Regions from separate parts of the Extibacter sp. GGCC_0201 genome, predicted to be linked through region 2. Evidence: a T-box and tRNA genes for the amino acid it is inferred to sense, from the RefSeq annotation. Region 2 holds a T-box; the other holds one or more tRNA genes.

Region 1 (10,418 bases), on a different contig from region 2:
TTTACCCCGGGGTACCTGCAATAAGACACATTGCAACGGGCACAGTCAAAATCCCTGCATACCGGATAGAATTTGGTAAATACTCTGGTGGAATCTTTCAGTTCTTCATCTACCTGCTCCACCAGCTTGTGCCGGCAGACGGTCCTCAGTATTTCAAGTGTCTTCTCCCGGGAGTATCCCTGTCTTCTTGCAGACAAATACTTCTTAATCGTCTTGACATGCTCCACTTCCTCCGGCAGCACCTTGCAGGCAGACAGCGCCTTTTCAGCCTTTTCATAGTCCTCCAGATAATAATAGCATACGAACAGCAAAAACTCCACCTCATTGAACGTATAAAAATGGTGGTCAAAAGGCAGCTTATAGATGCTGCTGATAGTATTCTCCATCAGTGCATGGTGCTTGATTTGAATAAGCCGGATGATATCATTAACCTTTTCCCTTGTCATTTGTTCCAGTTCTATCATGCTCTTCATAACATCTCTGGACAGTTTCATTTCTTTAAGATAGAGCAGGTCACAGCATCTTATCTCGCTGGCTCCTGCTGCAACAACGTATACCGCCGGAAATCCCAGATTAGAATTGTCTCTGATATAGACCTCATGGCCTTGCTGTACCAGAATGTCGACCATAATTTCAGCAAGCTCCTGGTTATCATACCGGGTTCCATAATCCCAGTCCGTGAACGTATAAGACTTGGTTTCCCCTAATATCTCGCAGGGATAGGCGCCATTGCCGATTTTCTTCGTATCAAGAAGGTTCGAGCGGTTTCGGCATACTTGAGGATCAAAGGACAGCCAGCTGGAACCAGTGAACTGCTTCATATCCCGCCCCTGAAAAGCCTCTGTCAATGTCCGTTCCAGGGCGATTCCCATATTCGGATGTGAACCGAACCGTATTCCCAGCGTCTGATTTTCTTTGTCAACCATAAAGCATGCAGCCACCGGATAGGCTCCGCCCAGGGAACAGTCTTTTAAGTACACCTCATATATTCCCGTCCCCTTGATTTCATCCAGGATTTTCCGGACATGGGGATACCGTGCCAATATATCCGCAGGAATATCCGGCGGCGTAATCCCTTCTGTCATAATCCTTGTCTGGACGACACGCTCAAGTATCTCGCTGACCGCCTGTACGATGGCCTCTTCCAGGGTATTTCCTGCCGCCATACCATTACTGTGGGTAAACAGTTTAGCGAACAGGGAGGGAACCTTTTCATAACTGCCCGCCTGAACATGATAAAAGTCCTGATATTCATAGTTGCCGCCAAGGAATCTTTTCACAAGCTGCCGGTTAAAAAAATGGTTCGGTATACCCGAATTTTCCAAAATATAGTCCATCATCCAGGAGGCATAGCTTCCTTCCCGATCAAAATCTTCTTCTATATTATGTACCGGAAACATGCGCCTTTTGTACCGTTCCATTAAGCCTTCTCTGTCACAGGCATGTATTGAATATGGAAATCCCCGGTTCTCAAGACGCTCCATAAATTCTGCATAGGCGCTTGCCATGCAGTATTCTCTTGTAATTCCCTTGCCGTTCGTTCCATATACAGCGGACATCTCGCCTTGTACTGTAACACGGGAACTGTAGCAGCTCTCCATAACATCTGCCGTAAATACATGCTCCGTCTCAATATCCATTCTTTTCAGTATCTCCTGAATCCTGTCCACGGTTTGTTCCGGCCGGCATTCTTTACCCTGTTGGTTCCAGATCTCTTTCATACCAGGTTCCCTCCCTAAAGTCTATCTCTGTTACAAGGCAGCCAGCATTGCCACGAACATCGTAGACAACGTACCCTCTACCTCCGCTTCCCCACGGTTTACATCCACGCTTCCGACAATCGTCTTTATATCGGCATCCGTCATTTTCATCTGCTGGTCATGCAGCCTCTTCACTTCTTCCATAAACTCATCATAACCGGCACTAAGTCCCAGTTCCTGCGCTGCTTTATATACCTCCTCCGGTGTTTTACAGCTCTTGAATTTTTCATAGATGTTTTTGTCGAATGTCTCCATCTTCTTCATAAATTCCTGCATTGTCATCGTTCTTTTCTCCTTTCTGTGAAGCTTTTTATTGTGAATCTTTAAATATCTTTGGCAGGCTTGCAGCATCCAATATACATTTCAGACTATACAGAATCCCTCCTTCCCCGTATAAGAATGAGCCTGCCCGCATATCTTTTGAACGTAACGGGTAAGTCCCTTCACGTTCCATACGCTCTGACATCGCAGCGGCAATCTTCACAGCCCTGTCTCTTAAGTCCTGCCTGTCCGCTCTATGTGCACGTTCTGCCAACCGATAGGCGGCACCTGCATTTCCGCAAAACAGACTGTCATTCTGACAGAGCCTGTCCGTTATTGCAGGCGGGTGGCAGATATCTTCAAATGCGGGTGCACCGCTTGTCTTAAGTATCTGTTCCATGCTTTTTATTCGCAACCGGACACGCTCTGTCACCATGTCTTCCGGCAGAGCATATAGGCCGGACAGCAGCCCCTGCTCACCATAGCGCCAGGAATCGTTCCAGGGATTTTTCACACATTCACTGTCCATTACCTCTTGAAGCACCCGCTCACATAGTTCTCCAGCCATTGTAATTCGTGTCTTTCGGTAAAGGCTCCCCAACACATATATCAGCCCTCCCACCCCCTCCAGAAATCCCCGCTCCATCGCGGCAGACGGCACCTCCTGTATCTGCTGCTTCAGCCGATTCAGGAACAAAATGAACAACTCGTTTTGCCGGCTTCGGTCCATACAGTCCTCCCAGCAGAGGTTCACCAGTATCCATCCCGGTATGCTTTCCAGGAAATAGCAATTAAGGCCGGCATCGTAATAATGTAATGATTTTCGTTCCACGACAAGGACCTTGCCACCCGTGCCGCTTACTAGCCCTTCTTTTATTCTGGCATTCCAATATTCCAACAGAGAGATTGCAGTTCTTTCGATGATGCTTATGGATTCACCAGAATCGGCCGTCATACCCGCTTTTGAAAAGCAGCTGGCTCCGCTCATGGCTGTCCGGTGATCCAGCCATCGCCTGATATCTTCTTTTCTTTTTACAAGATCTGCTTCGCACAGGTGCGAACATCGCATAAGAAGGTCCTGACTGTTCACTTTCTTTGAAAATAACGGTATCTGCAAGTGGTAAAGGACATCTTTTTCCGAATCACTGCACTCTTTATTCTGCAGCAGCGCCTCCTGAAACGCTTCGTGAGAACGCAGATGTCCCCTTGTTCTCAACAGCCTCAGTACATTGTAGTAATACGAGGTAGACTTTAAGATATGCCGGGCCGTACAGCCTTCCCACACGCTCAACAGCGCTTTTCTTTTCGTGATATCCATGTGAAGGAGCAGCCGGTAAGCCTGTTCAAACCCATCCGCTACTTCTTCGGCAAACGCTCTTGCACTGAGGCATTCCCCGGCATACAGGGGCAGATTTTTCCCGGCGGCCTCCCCGGATGTCAAGGCATCGTGTCCTCCATAATAGCCTTTTTCTTTTAGCAGCCAGGGAAACATACACGTATCTTCCAGATGCAGCCGGCTCTCCACCTGGTTCCCTGCCCCGGCTATGGTCTCTGTATCCACTATGACCGGACATGCGCCGTGGGCTATCACATTTTCATAATGAATATCCCGTCCGCCCAATGCATAGATAAGCCCAGACATAAAGCCCATACGCTCAAAATACTCTCTGACATCTTCTTCGCTGTCTGCCGGAACCCGGGATATATATTCTGCAAACCCATAGTCTCCGCAGTCCAGAACCCGTGGAACATAAAAGTTTCGACACGTATTAGATGCGGCATCCTGTAGAAATGTATGCCATGCCAGGTCTGTCTGCATACTTCTTGGCTTATAGATAAGCTTACCTCCATGGCTGTAGGTGATTACATGGGCACTCTTGTGGCCGCTGTGATAATCCGAACATCCGGCGCCTATTTCCTGAACACGCCCCTGAATCCCCCGAAAAAAATAGTCTGCAATTTCTTTCTGATGCTGATATAATACCCTTACAATTTCACAGATATGTTCCTTAAGATCTGTGGCCACTTCATCCATTATGCGGTTCAGCACCGGATATTCCCGGGTCATCTCTTTCCACAGTCCACCCCTCAGTATTAATTCTTCTTCCCTGCTTTTCAGCCATTTTGTCGCATCCCCATACCGCACATTATGCTTCTCCATAATCGCAAAAAGGATGTCCTTTCCCCAGAAATCGACTGCATCCATAAACTCGCCGCGAAATGGATGCAGCACTCCCTTTTCAACAATACATAGGTACGGTTCCAGGTCACATGCGCACGACCTCTTAAACAAGCGGAAATAGTATTCCAGGTATCCTTCTTTCACCGTAATACGGTAACTGTCGTTAAAATAGAATTGTTCCCTGCTCTCCATTTCATCCTTCCTTGCCGGTTTTCTCGTTACGAATAATTCCAACTTTTCATTTGTCCAAATCTTCTTTATAATAAAATTATAGTTTTAAAGACAAAAAGGTAAATAGTACGCAGTGTACTATTTATGAGCAGGATAGGAGAACTCTATGTCAAATAGCACACCCGTTTCAAAACCTTATTATTTTACTGACAAGATGCAGCATGCACTCCCGGGGATTCTGCATTCCCCGCTCTCTGTGATAGAGGCCGGCTCCGGATGCGGCAAGACAACCTTGATAGCAGAATGCTTTCTAAAAAGAACCGCTACCGGGATGCGTCATTATATATATACTTGTCTGGGAGAATCTCCCGAAAAAGCATGGGAAGGAATCTGCACATTGTTTCAGGAGGTGGACGAAGCGGTTGGGCGCCGCCTTCTGGACCTTGCCCCTCCCTGTAATGACAGCATAACCGCGATTACGCTCCAGATGGGCAGACTCTCCTGTGATGACCCTGCCATTCTGATTCTGGATAATTATCAGCTCCTTGATTTTCCTGAACCTTTGATGTTCCTGGATGCATTGTCACTTCATGGCTGCGGCAATCTGCACATTGTCGTTTTGACACATCCGCTGAAATCCACCGTCCTGAGGCATAGCAAAAATATTTATGTTATTCCTTCTGATATCCTGACCTTTGGCCCTCAGGATATCAAGTCTTACTTCCTACAGGCAGGCTGCCAGCTTGATGACGGGCAAATCACTTCTCTCTATGAAGACTCCGGAGGATTTACAGCGGCGATTCATCTGCAGCTCATACATTACCTGGCACATAACAGTTTCATATCCGCGGTTCATATTTCAAAGTTAATGGAACAGGCTATCTGGCTGTATCTTGGCAAATCGGAGCAGTATTGTTATATCATGCTGTCCCTCCTTAAGAGCTTTACCTTGGAGCAGGCATTATTATTATCCAAAAAGGCCGGGCTGGCAGAACGGCTTCCCGGGTTATTGAGTCAAAATCCCTTTATACGGTACGATATGGAGTCACATCTCTATATCATTCACAACCTGTTTCATACTTTTCTTGATGACAGGTTCAGCCAGTGGTCCGACATCGCCAAAAAACAAGCATGGAAAGAAGCCGGACATGCCTGTGCCGCCGCGGGATCATACGTATACGCAGCACTTTATTATTGCAGAGCAGGAGCCCTTCATCTTATAACATCCCTATCCTTCTCCCCGGAAGACCGGATAGAACTGATTAATCTGGACGGGCATCTTGTCGTTACTGCACTTATAGAAGAACCGGAACAAAAGACACTTAAAACCATGCCGGAACTGGCATTAAGCCTTACGCTGGAGTTATTTATCCAGGGACAATATGCCCTGCACGCACCATATTATCTTCTGATTAAGCAGCTTCTCTTTGAGACCAGCCTGTACCACGGGCGGCGTCTTGAAAAACTTCTTGGAGAGTTCGCACTTATGGAATCCTTCCTTGCCTTCAATGATGTAACCGCCATGCGTGCGTGCCACCAAAAGGCTTACAGCCTCCTACAGTCGCCTACCAGCCTCTATTCCCTGAAGGATTCTTTTACATTTGCATCCTCTTCTGTGGTTGCAATGTTCTGGAGAAAAAGCGGGCAGTTGTCAAAAACACTTACACAGGTGGCTGATGGCATGCCCTGCTACTATCTGCTCTCCCGCAATAACGGGCGTGGCGTGCCCCAGGCCATGGAGGCGGAAATCATGCTGTTAGCAGGGGATAGCAGAGGCGCCAGGAGGATGTGTACCCAGGCACTTTATGAAGCCGCCCTGTATCAGCAGGACAGCATCTGCTTTGTAGCAGAGATGACGATGGCAAGAGCTGCCATCTTACTCGGCGAAGGGGATTCCTATATGGATTCCCTGACGCGGATAATCGATAGAGGCCGCCATGGAACCGAGCACCGCTGTCTGCAGACTTGTGAACTGTGTCAGGCGTACTTAAGCCTTATTCTTGGATTTTATGAAGAGATTCCTCAATGGCTGGAGGATATGCAGGCAATCCGGCGCCGGACCCTAAATGTGACGATTCCCTTTACGCAGATCATCTATGGGCAGCTGATGTTAAACAAGCTTAAATCTAATGGAATGACAAAAAACGAATTCGAGCGGTGTATGGAAGAATTGATATATGAAAGCGAGCAGTTTCACATGCTTTTACCTAAGGTCTACGAACTAATCTATCTTGCGATAGGGAGAGATGCCGAGGGCAGGAGGATGGAAGCGCTTGACGCGCTTGGCCAGGCACTGGACCTTGCTCTGCCTGACCACGTCTATCTTCCATTTGCGGAAAATTATGTTCCCCTTGCCCCATTGCTCCAGATTATAACGGTGCGGAATAACAAAGAGAACATTGCACAGGTAACCGCTCTTGGCCAGCAATTTCAATACGGCCGGGAACGCATGTATCAATATCTGAATCGGACTGAGCTTCCTCTGTCAAAGCGGGAACAGGAAATCGCCTGGCTGCTGAGTCAGCGGCTCTCTTCCCGGGAGATAGGGGAAAAGCTCGGAATATCTCCTAACACCGTGCGAAATACCATACAGAAAATATATCTGAAACTGGGAATACATAGCAAGAAAGAACTTTATGAGAAGAGGAGGCCGTAAGGGTGGGCGATTATCACGATAAAATAGGAAGCAAATTTTCTTGCTTGGAGTGAACCCCTTTTGTTAGACAGAATAAATGTCTAACGAATTGGAGTCGTCAATGTTAGATAACCCAGTGCCGAGTGTATGCGCTTAGTATTATAATAGACTTTGTCAAGTTTAGTGTGTAAATCCAAAAGGAAAAAAGATTGAAAAAACACTGTGAAGAAATCGAAAAGCCTGACAACGAAAAATATGCCGGGAATACAAATGAAACGGTGGCGGTATCACCAAGCTACAGAAAACAACCATTCCCGACTTACAAGCCAAAGGAACGCCAGAATCATCCCGACCAGCTTTTTTACTTCTATAAAAAGCAAAAGCCCCCATAAAATGGGGGTAAAATCGGAGTGACGTGATTCGAACACGCGACCTCTACGTCCCGAACGTAGCGCTCTACCAAGCTGAGCCACACTCCGATATTTTATTTAGTTAACCGGACTCTCTGTAAAAGAGAAATCCGGCGCCCCTGCCAAGGAACTACGGATAGAGGACTTGAACCTCTACTAACAGAGTCAGAGTCTGCTGTGCTGCCATTACACCAATCCGCAATACAGCTCGTCATTTCTTTGACGGAACATGTATTATTATACCAAATAAAACACAAAAATCAAGCCTTTTTTTACAACTTTTTAATTTTCTTTTTTCCACCCTTTTTTATACCGTATAAACAGGCCAATAGTCAGGATGAGTGTTAAGCTTTCTGCCAAAGTCGGACTCCACCATATGCCGCTTCCTTCAAACAGAGCAGTCAGCAGTCCAAGGCTCAGTACGAGCATGACGATGCTTCTGGCCACCGATATCGCCATGGCTGATACCGGCTTCTCTACTGCTGTAAAATAACCGCCAATCACGATATTATAGCCTGCTACGAGGAAGGACAGCACGAAGATGCACATTACATGTACGGAATAAGCGCTCAGCTGTGTGAGTTCTTTTGCTACGAACATTCCTACTATCCCCCTGGCCCCGATGACGCTGCCGGCTGTGAAGGCGACAGATACGACTACTGTTGCCATTATTCCATACCGCATCAGCTTCCGGCAGCGGTCAATTCGTTTCTGCCCGTAATAGTAGCTAATCAAAGGCTGGTACCCTTGTGCAATTCCGACCATGGACATGATAGCGATAGAATTTACGTATGAAATAATCGTATAACTTACGAGGGCGTCCTCATTCAGGTAATGTAGTATTGCCTGGTTGAACAGGAAGATGATCAGCCCCGTCGACAGCTCCGTGATACCGGACGGCAGCCCGTTCTTGAATTCTCTCCATACAAGCGGCAGGTCCATCTTGAACTTCTGGAATTTGATGGTTCCTTTCCCCGCCAGAAAATGCATCAGATACAGACCGATGAGCGCTACATTAGACAGGCCCGTAGCAAGAGCCGCACCGCTGATTCCCATGCCCCATTCCATAACCATGAAGTAATCCAGCACTACGTTCATGAGCGATCCGGTCGCCACGATGATGGTCGCACGCTTTGGATATCCGTCTGTCTTGATTAACGTCTCAAAGGAGTATGCCAGGATAAACAGCCCGGAGAACGGCGCAAGCGTTCCGAGATAATCCAGTACGTACTCCCGGTTGTGGGCCGTAGCCCCCAGGAAATCCGCGAACCGCTCCAGATTCAGCATCACTGCTGCTGTGACAATGATAGAAAGGATACAAAGCAGCACGATATTCTGTGTAAAGACCTCATTTGCCCGTTTGATATTCTTTTCCCCGAGCATAATCGCTACCACAGTAGATGTACCTACCGCAAATAAAATAGATATCGCAAACAGCGCCATCACATAAGGCATAGATATATTAACCGCAGTCAGTGCCACCTCCGATACCCCTCTCGCGACGAAGATGCCGTCTACCATCGTATAAAGCGCAAAAACCCACTGCGCTACGATAGATGGTATGATAAATCTTATAAAATCACTTTTCAGCGATTTGCCTTCCAATCTCATAATCAATCTCTCCTTAATTCTTTTACCTTGTATTTATAGATTAAACCTTGGTATAATACTAAGGTCAAGGGTTTATTTGGGGACGTAACATAATTCAAAAGGATCACGTCCCAAATTAACAATTGCCCTGTACCTAAATGAGGAGAAGGTCTTTATGAAGCATTATTATCGCATCGGCGAAATTTCACAATTATACAATATCGGCCCGGATTCTTTGCGTTATTATGAGAAGCTTGGGATTCTAAAGCCTCACAGGGGGGAGAATGATTACCGCATGTATCATATCCATGACCTGTGGCGGCTGAATGTTATCAGGGATCTGCGGGAGCTTGGTTTTTCTATGGAGCGCATCCGGGAATATCTGGACAACCGGAGCCTGTCCACCACGGAAACTATGCTGCAGGAGGAGCTTATTATCATCCGGGAGCGTATGAAGTCCCTGGAAACGTTGCAGTCGAATATCGAAGACCGTCTGGAAATTATACGGGACGCGATAAGACAGCCAATCGGAGTGATTGAAGAAAAGACACTGCCTGCACGGCGGTGCCACACGATACACGCCGGTTACAGCCAAGACGAGGAGATGGATATGCTTATCAAGCAGCTTCTGAATAAGAACAAGGATAAGCTTTATATCATCGGGAATAACCGGATCGGTTCTGTCATCCCTGTAGACAGCGCCGCCGCGGGCAATTACAGGAACTATACTGATGTCTTTATCATTGACAAAAGCGGGGAAGATGTTATCGAACCAGGTAATTATCTCTCTGTCAGCTATCGGGGCGACTGTGCTCAGAATGCCGACTATATCCCGAAGCTTCTGGCATATGCAAGAGAGCACGGCTACAGCCTCCAGGGTCCGTTCCTGGAACTGCTCTGGACAGATATACATCAGGCATCCGAAGAAAAGGAGCACATTACGGAACTTCAGATCAGAGCAGGCCACAGATGACCACGGCTGACATAAAAGGCCGCCGGGGAAGTAATCTTCTTCTGCCGGCGGCTTTCTCTTATACGTTCCATTTTCTTTCACATTCTAAGCTCTATATCTCTTGGATCCTCCTGAGCGCGGCAACCGTATTTTCATAAGAACCAAATGCCGTCAGGCGAAAATACCCTTCACCGCTTGGACCAAATCCGGAACCCGGCGTGCCGACTACACCTGCCCGTTCCAGCAGATAGTCAAAAAACTCCCATGAAGTCATGCCTTTTGGTGTCTCCAGCCATATATACGGTGCATTTACTCCACCGGACACACTATATCCTGCGCTTTTCAACCCCTCATAGATAATAGCGGCATTTTTCATATAGTATGCTACCTGTTCTTTAAGCTGTGATTGACCCGCATCTGAATAAACCGCCGCCCCTGCCCTCTGGACAATATATGG
Region 2 (10,418 bases):
AGCCTTGATCTCTGTCGGATGATGGGCATAGTCGTCGATGACGGTAACGCCGTTCTTCTCCCCTTTGTGCTCAAACCTGCGTTTGGTGCCTGTGAACTCTTTCAGCCCCCGGCTTATATCGGACAGGGGAACGGACAGGGTGTCAGCGACGGCAATTGCTGCGAGGGCATTGGACACATTGTGGTCTCCATTGACAGAGAGCTGTATACGCTCCATGAATTCGCCGTCTTTCACGAGGTCAAAGGATGCCTCTCCTTTCGCGTCGTGGGTGATATTAGATGCGCTGTAGTTCACATCGTGTCCGGGACCATACGTAACGATACGGCATGGCAGGCCTGCCGTAATCTCCTCAAGCCGTTCGATCTCTCCGTTTATGACTAGCGTTCCGCCGGACGGAAGAAGCGCTGCAAAGCGGCGGAAGGAATTACGGATATCGTCCAGGTCTTTGAAGAAGTCGAGATGATCCTCGTCTATGTTCAGTATGACGCTTATCATAGGATGGAAATGAAGAAAGCTGTTCGTGTATTCGCAGGCTTCCGTCACAAACAGTCCTGATGTTCCGACCTTTATATTGCCGCCGATGGCTTTCAATATGCCGCCCACAGATATGGTCGGATCCAGTTCTCCTGCGAGAAGTATATGGGAAAGCATGGAAGTCGTGGTCGTCTTGCCGTGGGTACCGGAGATGGCGATTGGGACGTCATAATTGGTCATAAGCTGTCCGAGCAGTTCCGCGCGGCTGAGCATAGGAAGCCCCTTCTGCACGGCTGCCATATATTCTTCGTTATCTTCATGTATGGCGGCCGTATATACCGCCACGTCTATCCCGTCTATTATATTAGAAGCTTTCTGTCCGTAGAAGATGGTGGCGCCCAGGCTTTCGAGGTGGTCTGTCAGCGCGGACTCTTTATTGTCTGAGCCAGAGACTGTAAATCCTTCCTTGAGGAGGATTTCCGCAAGACCGCTCATGCTGATGCCGCCGATGCCGATAAAATGTACGTGTACCGGTTGTTCAAAATTGATTTTATACATAAGATACCTTCCTGTTTTTATAAAATTCTACATAAGGGCCAAAAATTGGAATAAAAGTTTATCCCTATTCATATTATTATAAACATATATGCAAAAAAAACCAAGCCGTATTTTTTTGTTATAAATTAATAAAAAGTTCACAAAAAATTCAATTTTTTTGTAAATGTTGTTCACTGAATATGAAAATTATGGTATAATGTGAGCAACGAATTACTGAGAAGGGGTGATGACATGATTAAGAAAGAGATGATAGCAATGTTGCTGGCAGGAGGACAAGGCAGCAGGTTGGGAGTCCTTACGGCAAAAGTGGCCAAGCCAGCCGTTGCTTTTGGAGGTAAATACAGGATTATTGACTTCCCACTCAGCAACTGCATTAACTCAGGAATCGATACTGTAGGAGTGCTAACGCAATATCAGCCGTTACGACTGAATACACATATCGGAATTGGTATTCCGTGGGATTTGGACCGTAATATCGGCGGTGTAACCATACTCCCGCCGTATGAGAAGAGCAATAGCAGCGAATGGTATACCGGTACGGCCAATGCCATTTACCAGAACCTGGATTATATGGACACGTTTAATCCGGATTACGTATTGATTCTGTCGGGTGACCACATCTATAAGATGGACTATGAGGTTATGCTCGATTACCACAAGGAGAATAAAGCAGACGTCACAATTGCTGCCATGCCGGTGCCGATGGAGGAGGCGAACCGTTTTGGAATTGTAATCACGGACGAGGAAGGCCGTATTACGGAATTCCAGGAGAAGCCCCCTGAGCCGAAGAGCAATCTGGCTTCCATGGGTATCTACATATTCAGCTGGCCGGTGCTGAAGGAGGCGCTCCTTGCACTTCAGGACGAGCCGGGGTGTGATTTTGGAAAGCATATCATACCATACTGCCATGACAGGGAGGATCGTCTTTTCGCATATGAGTACAACGGATACTGGAAGGATGTAGGTACGCTCGGCTCATATTGGGAAGCGAACATGGAGCTGATAGATATAATCCCTGAGTTTAATTTATATGAAGAATTCTGGAAAATATACACAAACAGTGATATTATCCCTCCGCAGTATGTATCAGGAGATGCGGTAATCGAGCGGAGCATCATCGGTGACGGTTCGGAGATATATGGAGAGATACATAACTGTGTAATTGGATCGGGAGTTACAATTGGCCAGGGAACGGTCGTGAGAGACTCGATTATTATGAAGGATGTCGCAATCGGAAGTGACTGTGTAATCGACAAGTCTATTATTGCAGAGAGCGTGAAGGTCGGCGACAATGTTACGCTTGGAATTGGATCGGAAGTGCCTAACAAGCTGAAGCCGGCGGTTTATTCATTTGGTCTTGTGACCATAGGAGAGAACTCGGAGATACCTGGAGGAGTCCAGATTGGAAAGAATACTGCCATAAGCGGTGTTACATCTAAGGAAGACTACCCGGACGGAATACTTGAGAGCGGAGAAACATTGATAAAGGCAGGTGAACGAGTATGAGAGCAGTAGGTCTTATTTTAGCAGGTGGCAACAGCAACAAGATGCGTGAACTTACCCATAAGCGTGCGGTGGCGGCGATGCCTGTCGCAGGCAGCTACAGGGCGATTGATTTTGCGCTCAGCAATATGTCCAATTCGCATATCCAGAAAGTGGCTGTATTGACTCAGTATAATGCCCGTTCGCTGAACGAGCATCTGAATTCTTCCAAATGGTGGGACTTTGGAAGGAAGCAGGGAGGGCTGTATGTATTTACACCAACGATAACCGCGGACAACGGGTACTGGTACAGAGGGACGGCAGACGCTATATACCAGAACCTGGATTTCCTTAAGAGATGTCATGAACCCTATGTGATTATTACTTCTGGCGATGCTGTATACAAGATGGATTACAACAAGGTGCTGGAATACCATATTGCAAAAAAGGCGGATATTACCGTGGTGTGCAAGGATCTGGAAGCAGGAGAGGACGCGAGCCGGTTCGGTACTATCAAGATGAATGAGTCTATGCGTATTGAAGAATTTGAAGAGAAGCCCATGGTGGCTAATTCAAATACGATATCAACCGGAATCTATGTAATCAGAAGACGACAGCTGATTGATCTGATTGAGCACTGCGCAGAGGAGGAGAGGCACGATTTTGTAACCGACATTCTTATCAGGTATAAGAATCTGAAAAAGATATACGGTTATAAGATAAAAGATTACTGGAGCAACATTTCCACAGTGGATGCTTATTACCGCACAAACATGGATTTCCTGAAGCCGGAAGTAAGAAATTACTTTTTCAAGGAACATCCCGATATTTTCTCCAAGGTCAGCGATTTGCCGCCCGCAAAATATAACCCGGGTTCAGTTGTTAAGAACAGCCTTGTAGCAAGCGGAAGTATCATCAACGGGACAGTGGAAAATTCCATCTTGTTCAAGAAGACATTTGTGGGGAACAATTGCGTGATTAAGAATTCTATAATTCTGAACGACGTATATCTCGGGGACAATACGTACATTGAAAACTGTATTGTAGAAAGTCGTGACACAATCAGAGCAAATACGCGCCACGTTGGTGAGAACGGTGTGAAGGTAGTCGTGGAAAAGAACGAGAGGTATGCACTATAGTGCACGGCTGACAGAAAGGGGCTTGAAAAAATGCAAATCACAGATGTACGCGTACGTAAAGTAGCAAAAGAGGGTAAGCTTAAAGCGGTAGTATCAATTACTATGGATGAGGAATTCGTAGTACACGACATTAAGGTCATCGAAGGAGAAAAAGGACTCTTTATTGCTATGCCCAGCAAAAAAGCATTAGACGGCGAATATCGGGATATTGCGCATCCAATCAACTCAGGTACAAGAGAGCGCATTCAAAGTATCATCCTTGAGAGGTACGAAGAAGCGCTGCAGGAAGAACCGGCTGCAGAGCCAGATGTGGTGGAAGCATAAGACCAGGTGGTCATTGGTTAAGATTTGAGAGACAGCAAAAGGACATCCTTGCGGGGATGTCCTTTTTAGGCGGGCAGAATTGGGGACGGGGGAAATTGAGATTTCCCCCGTCCCCAATTCGTTTCAGTGTGTCCCAATTTGAAATATCCCTGTCCCTATAGTAGGGAAAACGTCATCTTGCGGCCTGTCTTGGGATGCGGGAAACTTAATCTGTATGCACACAGATGTATATGTTGCAGTCCTACAGCGTCTAAAGCCTTCGGGTTATATTTCGTATCCCCGATGATAGGACAGCCTAGATTAGCCAGCTGAACACGTATTTGATGATGCCGTCCGGTATCTAGACGAATGTCCAGCTCGGTTGGGGACGGGGGAAATTGAGATTTCCCCCGTCCCCAACTCGTTTCAGTGTGTCCCGTTTTGAAATACCCCTGTCCCTCTTCTACAATTTTATAATGTAGCCTTGCAAGCTTTGCTCCCGGGGCTTCTCGTGCACAGATGGAAGAGGTGTTGGTACGCCCATCTTTCAGCATATAGTTTTCCAGCGTGCCTTCTTTGCCAGGGGGGATGCCGTCTACGAGTGCCCGGTAATATTTATCAAAACAATCGTTCTGCATCTGTCGGTTCAGCTCCCGGGCTGCAAGTGGTGTTTTGGCAAATACGAGAATCCCCTTCACCGGCTGATCCAGCCGGTGTATTATGGCGAGGTAGGGCTCGCCGTTCTGCGGCCTGTACGAGAAAATATGTGTTTTCAGCATGCTTTCCATATCCTGCACTGCCGTGCTTTTGCTCTGCGTGGCAACTCCGTGCGGTTTTACACATACGATTATATATTTATCTTCAAATAATATATCTAAATGATTTATTTTCATAAAGAAATCTCCTTGACTTTGCATGAATAGGCTCTTATCATTTAAACATAGCGCATAAGAATATGCAAATAGATTGAGCAAAAGAGGATAATTAAATGGAATATTTAATGCTTATAGTGGGCTTTTTATTATTGATAAAAGGAGCAGACCTGTTCGTTGACGGAAGTTCCAGCGTGGCAAAGATTCTAAAAATACCTACTATCATTATCGGCCTGACAGTTGTCGCCTTCGGGACAAGCATGCCGGAATTGTCTGTCAGCGCCACTGCAGCCATAAAAGGGAACAATGACCTTGCGGTGAGCAATGTTCTCGGGTCCAATATTTTTAACCTTCTTGTTGTCCTTGGGTGCTGTGCACTTGTACAGCCGGTGCGTGCAAAATGGTCTCTTCTTAGAAAAGAATTTCCGTTCTCAATCTTCATTACATTGATATTATTGCTTTTGAATTCGGATTTTTCGATAGCTAAAGTCTGGAAAGGGGACCAGATTTTTGTTCTGGGAAGGTGGAGCGGTATTCTATTACTAGCCCTTTTTGTGGTATTCCTTTTTGCCACCGTGGGTTCTGCGCTGAAGTCCAGGGATGAAATTACCGCATATGAGGAAGACTATAAGATGATGAGTCCGCTGAAAAGTGGAATTTATATTGTAATCGGCCTGGCCGGTATCATATGGGGAGGGGACCTTGTTGTAGACAGTGCGACCAGCATAGCCGTGGACTTCGGATTGAGCCAGACATTTATAGGCCTTACCATCGTCGCTTTAGGCACATCTCTCCCAGAGCTTGTGACATCTATGGTGGCGGCTGGAAAAGGGGAAAATGACCTTGCGGTTGGCAATGTAGTTGGTTCAAATATATTTAATATCCTGCTCATACTGGGCGTATCTTCCGTCATTACGCCTATAAAGCTCGATGTTACGGCGGTGTATGATACCCTCATACTCGTGGCAGCAAGCATAATCGTATATATAGCTGCAATCAGCAAACATGAAATCAAAAAGACGGAAGGAGCGTTGTTCCTGCTGGCATATCTCGCATTTTTCGTATACATTTTACTGAGGTAATGTATTTTTCTATGTTAAGTTTTGCTTGACAAAAGTTCAATGCTAAAGTACAATTACGTTTAACTAAACATTTGCTGGCAATGATTGTTGCATAAGGCAGAATTGGCTGTGAAAAGGAATAGTAGTTACAGGGATATTCCACAGAGAGAGAGTCCATAGTGCTGAAAGGCTCTTGTTTTGAAATGTGATGAACCTACCTTGGAGCCACTGTGCGAAAGCACAGCGTTTCATCAGCGTTAATGGTGATTAGAGAGAGCTGCGAAAGGGTCGCAGTTAACTAGGGTGGTACCGCCGAGCTTTTCGGTCCCTTTTTCAGGGGAGCGAAAGGCCCGGCGTTTTTTGTTTCCCGGCTAAAACTAAATAAGTGGGGCAAGGGCCCTGCGGAAAAAAGGAGAAGAGAAACATGGCAAACGAGAAGAAGTTAGTAGAGAATATCACACCACGTGATGAGGATTTTGCACAATGGTACACAGATGTCGTACGGGAGGCCGAGCTTTGCGATTATTCAAGCGTAAAGGGATGCCTTAACTACCTGCCAAATGGATATGCAATCTGGGAACTGATTCAGGCAGATCTTGATAAACGTTTTAAAGAGACGGGTGTAGAAAATGTATACCTTCCGACGTTGATTCCTGAGAACCTTCTGGAAAAAGAGGCTGACCATGTAGAGGGTTTTGCGCCTGAAGTTGCCTGGGTTACACACGGAGGAATGGAGCGGCTTCAGGAAAGGCTCTGTATCCGCCCGACATCTGAAACATTATTCTGTGATTTATGGTCTAAGACCGTTCAGTCATATAGGGATCTTCCGAAAGTATGGAACCAGTGGAACTCCGTGCTTCGGTGGGAGAAGACTACGAGGCCTTTCCTTCGGTCCAGAGAGTTCTTATGGCAGGAAGGGCATACGCTGCATGCAACTTATGAAGAGGCTGAAGAGCGTACGATTCAGATGTTCCACGTATATGAAGACTGCTATAAAGAGACACTTGCAATTCCTTTTGTATCAGGAAGAAAAGCAGAGCATGAAAAATTTGCAGGAGCGCAGGACACTTATACGATTGAAGCGCTTATGCATGACGGAAAAGCACTCCAGTCAGCAACCAGCCATTTCTTCGGAAGCGGCTTCCCTGACGCATTTGATATCAAATATGTAGATAAAAATAACCAGCTGCACAGCGCATATGAGACATCATGGGGATGGTCAACAAGAAGTATCGGTGCCATTATCATGGTCCATGGCGATGACAGCGGACTCGTCCTTCCGCCACATGTTGCTCCTGTAGAATGTAGAATCATTCCTATTGCACAGCACAAAGAAGGCGTGCTCGACAAAGCCCATGTACTTTTCGATGAGTTGAAAAAAGCCGGATACAGAGTGAAAATCGATGATTCCGATAAGAGTCCGGGATGGAAATTCTCCGAACAGGAGATGCTCGGTATACCTACAAGAATTGAAATAGGGCCAAAGGATATAGAGAAAAATCAGGTTGTCGTAGTACGACGCGATAACCGTGAAAAGATTATCGTTTCGCTGGATGAAATCGCAACAAAGCTACGTGACATCTTAGAGACAATACAGGAAGACATGTACAACAGAGCAGTTGACTTCCTGAACAGCCACATCGACACAGCTGTTTCCATGGATGAAATGGTTGAAAAGTTCAAAGCTAACCGTGGATTCGTTAAAGCATGCTGGTGTGGAGATCCTGAGTGCGAAGGCGAAGTAAAATACGCAACAGGCGGTGCCGCAACACGCTGCTTGATTGAGGATGAAGAAATGATATCCGATAAGTGCATCTGGTGTGGAAAACCTGCAAAACACATGGCATACTGGGGAAAATCATATTAATTTTAATTTTGGGACGGAGTTTTTTTAAAAAACCTCCGTCCCAAATTAAAATAGTCATGTCCCCGATTGATTTTACCCTGTCCCCTTAAAAGGAAAGGGAGGTAATTTTATGCCCAGAAGACCTAGACGAGAAAGTGTAACGGGTTTGTATCACATAATGGCGCGGGGTCTAAACCGCAGCGCAATATTTGAAGAAAAAAGAGAGAAAAGCAGATTTCTAAATCTGCTAAGGGATAACCTATCCCGGTTTGATGTGGCAATATATGCATACTGCATTATGCCTAATCATATTCATCTACTAGTCAAAACAGAAATTCAGGAACTTTCATCATTTATGGCTAAAGTCTTAGCCGCATATGCCCAGTATTATAATTTCAAGAATAACCGTATAGGATATGTTTTCCAGGACCGATTCAGGAGCCAGTGCATAGAAGAAGAGGAATATTTTTGGAACTGTCTGAGATATATACATCTTAACCCCTTGAACGATAGAGATTTGAGTAAATTGCTAAAGTATAAGTTTTGCAGCTTCTATGAGTATTATTATGGAAAAGATGATATTCTGTGTGAAAAAGCATTTGCTGCAAAAGAAAAAAGATTTCAGACCAAAAAAGCATTTCTGGCTTTTCATAAAATGGACAACAGGGATGTATTTGAAGATGTTTCAGAAGATACGCAGTGGAATAATCTAAGAATAGCCAGAGAAGTACTTTTTGATATGCAGTGGCAGCTGGGAGTACCGGAAGAGGAAATATTAGAATACATAGACACACGCAGGTTATTTGGGGAGGTACTTATGAAATCCCTTGGAATATCTAAAAAGGATGCGGACGAGATTCAGGCCTATCTTAGAAAAGAGATAAAAGGAACCGGATAAAGAAAAAGGGACATGGCTATTCTAATTTGGGACAGGGTAAAACGAATTGGGGACGGAGGAAATCTAAAAAACCTCCGTCCCCAACGGGCGTTTTCTGGTTAGAAACGGGCAAATTTGTGTTGCAGAAGGTGATGCAGTAAGAGTATGATATTATTATGTTAATTACAGGGGAGGTTATTGCATTGTCTGATTTAAAAATTGAACTGCCTTCTAAAGTTGATAATATTATAACTACGCTGCAGGAACACGGATTTGAAGCGTATGCGGTGGGAGGCTGTGTCAGGGACTCGATTCTCGGAAGGGTTCCGGAAGACTGGGACATCACGACATCTGCCATGCCGGAGGAGACCAAGAAATTATTTCCCCGGACATTCGATACAGGCATAGAACATGGAACGATTACCGTATTGATAGACCATGAGGGATTTGAGGTTACGACTTACAGAATTGATGGAGAGTATGAGGACAGCCGGCATCCCAGAGAGGTAACATTTACACGAAGCCTGAAAGAGGATCTGCTGCGGAGAGACTTTACTATCAATGCCATGGCATATAATAAGAAAGATGGCCTGATAGATATATTCGGAGGCATGGAGGATCTGGAGCGGCATCTGATACGCTGCGTGGGTGATGCGGCAGAAAGATTTTCAGAAGATGCCCTACGGATACTGAGAGGCATCCGTTTTGCCGCTCAGCTTGGATTTGATATAGAAAATGAGACGAAAAGAGGGATGCGCCGGCTGGCCCATTCATTGCATAACATTAGTGCGGAACGGATACAGACAGAGCTTGTCAAAACTGTGACATCAGAACGGCCAGAACTGTTAAGCACGGCCTATGAACTCGGAATTACAAAGGTGTTCCTTCCGGAGTTTGACCGCATGATGGAGACAGAGCAGGAGACGCCTCACCATATGTACAATGTAGGAGTGCATACCCTCCATGCAATGAAGAACGCCAGGTCGGATAAGATATTGAGGCTTACCATGCTCCTGCATGACACAGGAAAGCCCGGCTATAAAACAGTGGATGCCAATGGGGTTGCCCATTTTAAAAAACATGCAGTAGGAAGCGAGAATGTTGCCAGAAATGTGTTAAGAAGGCTGAAGTTCGACAATGACACGCTGCATAAGGTGACTAAACTCGTATACTATCACGACTACCGGATGCCTGCCAAAGCCAGGAACGTGCGCCGGGCGATGAACGTCATCAGTGAAGAGCTGTTTCCATATTATATGGAGGTGAGGAAGGCGGATGTACTGGCTCAGAGCATGTATCTCCGAGAAGAAAAGATGAAAAACCTGAACGAGATAGAAGCTTTGTATAGAGAAATAACAGAGGCCGGGCAATGCGTGTCATTGAAAGAACTCGCGGTAACAGGGAAAGATCTGATAGAAGCAGGAATGAAGCCAGGTAAAGAGATAGGAGATAAATTAAGCGAACTGCTTGCGCTAGTAATAGAAGAACCAGAGCTAAACACAAAAGAAGAGCTGCTGAGTCGTCTGGGACAGGATTAGGCGAAAAAGGGACAGGGTAAAATGAATTGGGGACGGAGGAAATCTAAAAAACCTCCGTCCCCAATTCATTTTACCCTGTCCCTCTTGCATATTCCGTTGTTCTTTATCATACGTTAGAAAGAATATGTTATATAAAGTGCAGGGGAATGTTATGCAAGAATATGAGCTAAATGTATTAGACCAATATAATATAGATGTCACCGGCACCCGTAAGACAAGGGGTGCTATTTTATGCGACACACAGCAGGGGCTTCTGCTGCTTCGGGAG

The links. A T-box is a leader RNA that pairs with one kind of tRNA and senses whether it is charged. The one in region 2 lies ahead of proS (proline--tRNA ligase), so its partner is inferred to be a tRNA-Pro.
Region 1: it encodes a tRNA-Pro, which carries the amino acid that the T-box ahead of proS (proline--tRNA ligase) is inferred to sense. The anticodon was not compared.

What each region holds. Positions count from the first base shown of each region.
Region 1 covers NZ_JABFCH010000022.1:13,925-24,342, reverse strand. The annotation lists gene HJV72_RS14200 (YcaO-like family protein) at 1-1,721, opposite strand, end outside; gene HJV72_RS14195 (Nif11-like leader peptide family natural product precursor) at 1,752-2,042, opposite strand; gene HJV72_RS14190 (DUF4135 domain-containing protein) at 2,071-4,437, opposite strand; gene HJV72_RS14185 (LuxR C-terminal-related transcriptional regulator) at 4,541-7,030, shown strand; tRNA gene HJV72_RS14180 (tRNA-Pro) at 7,415-7,488, opposite strand; tRNA gene HJV72_RS14175 (tRNA-Gln) at 7,550-7,620, opposite strand; gene HJV72_RS14170 (MATE family efflux transporter) at 7,702-9,030, opposite strand; gene HJV72_RS14165 (MerR family transcriptional regulator) at 9,185-9,982, shown strand; gene HJV72_RS14160 (LL-diaminopimelate aminotransferase) at 10,074-10,418, opposite strand, start outside.
Region 2 covers NZ_JABFCH010000011.1:20,364-30,781, reverse strand. The annotation lists gene murC (UDP-N-acetylmuramate--L-alanine ligase) at 1-1,032, opposite strand, end outside; gene HJV72_RS09250 (glucose-1-phosphate adenylyltransferase) at 1,264-2,538, shown strand; gene glgD (glucose-1-phosphate adenylyltransferase subunit GlgD) at 2,535-3,653, shown strand; gene spoVG (septation regulator SpoVG) at 3,684-3,977, shown strand; gene HJV72_RS09235 (RluA family pseudouridine synthase) at 4,133-4,849, opposite strand; gene HJV72_RS09230 (calcium/sodium antiporter) at 4,945-5,910, shown strand; T-box leader at 6,010-6,222, shown strand; gene proS (proline--tRNA ligase) at 6,314-7,756, shown strand; gene HJV72_RS09220 (transposase) at 7,866-8,633, shown strand; gene HJV72_RS09215 (CCA tRNA nucleotidyltransferase) at 8,789-10,150, shown strand; gene HJV72_RS09210 (MarR family transcriptional regulator) at 10,302-10,418, shown strand, end outside.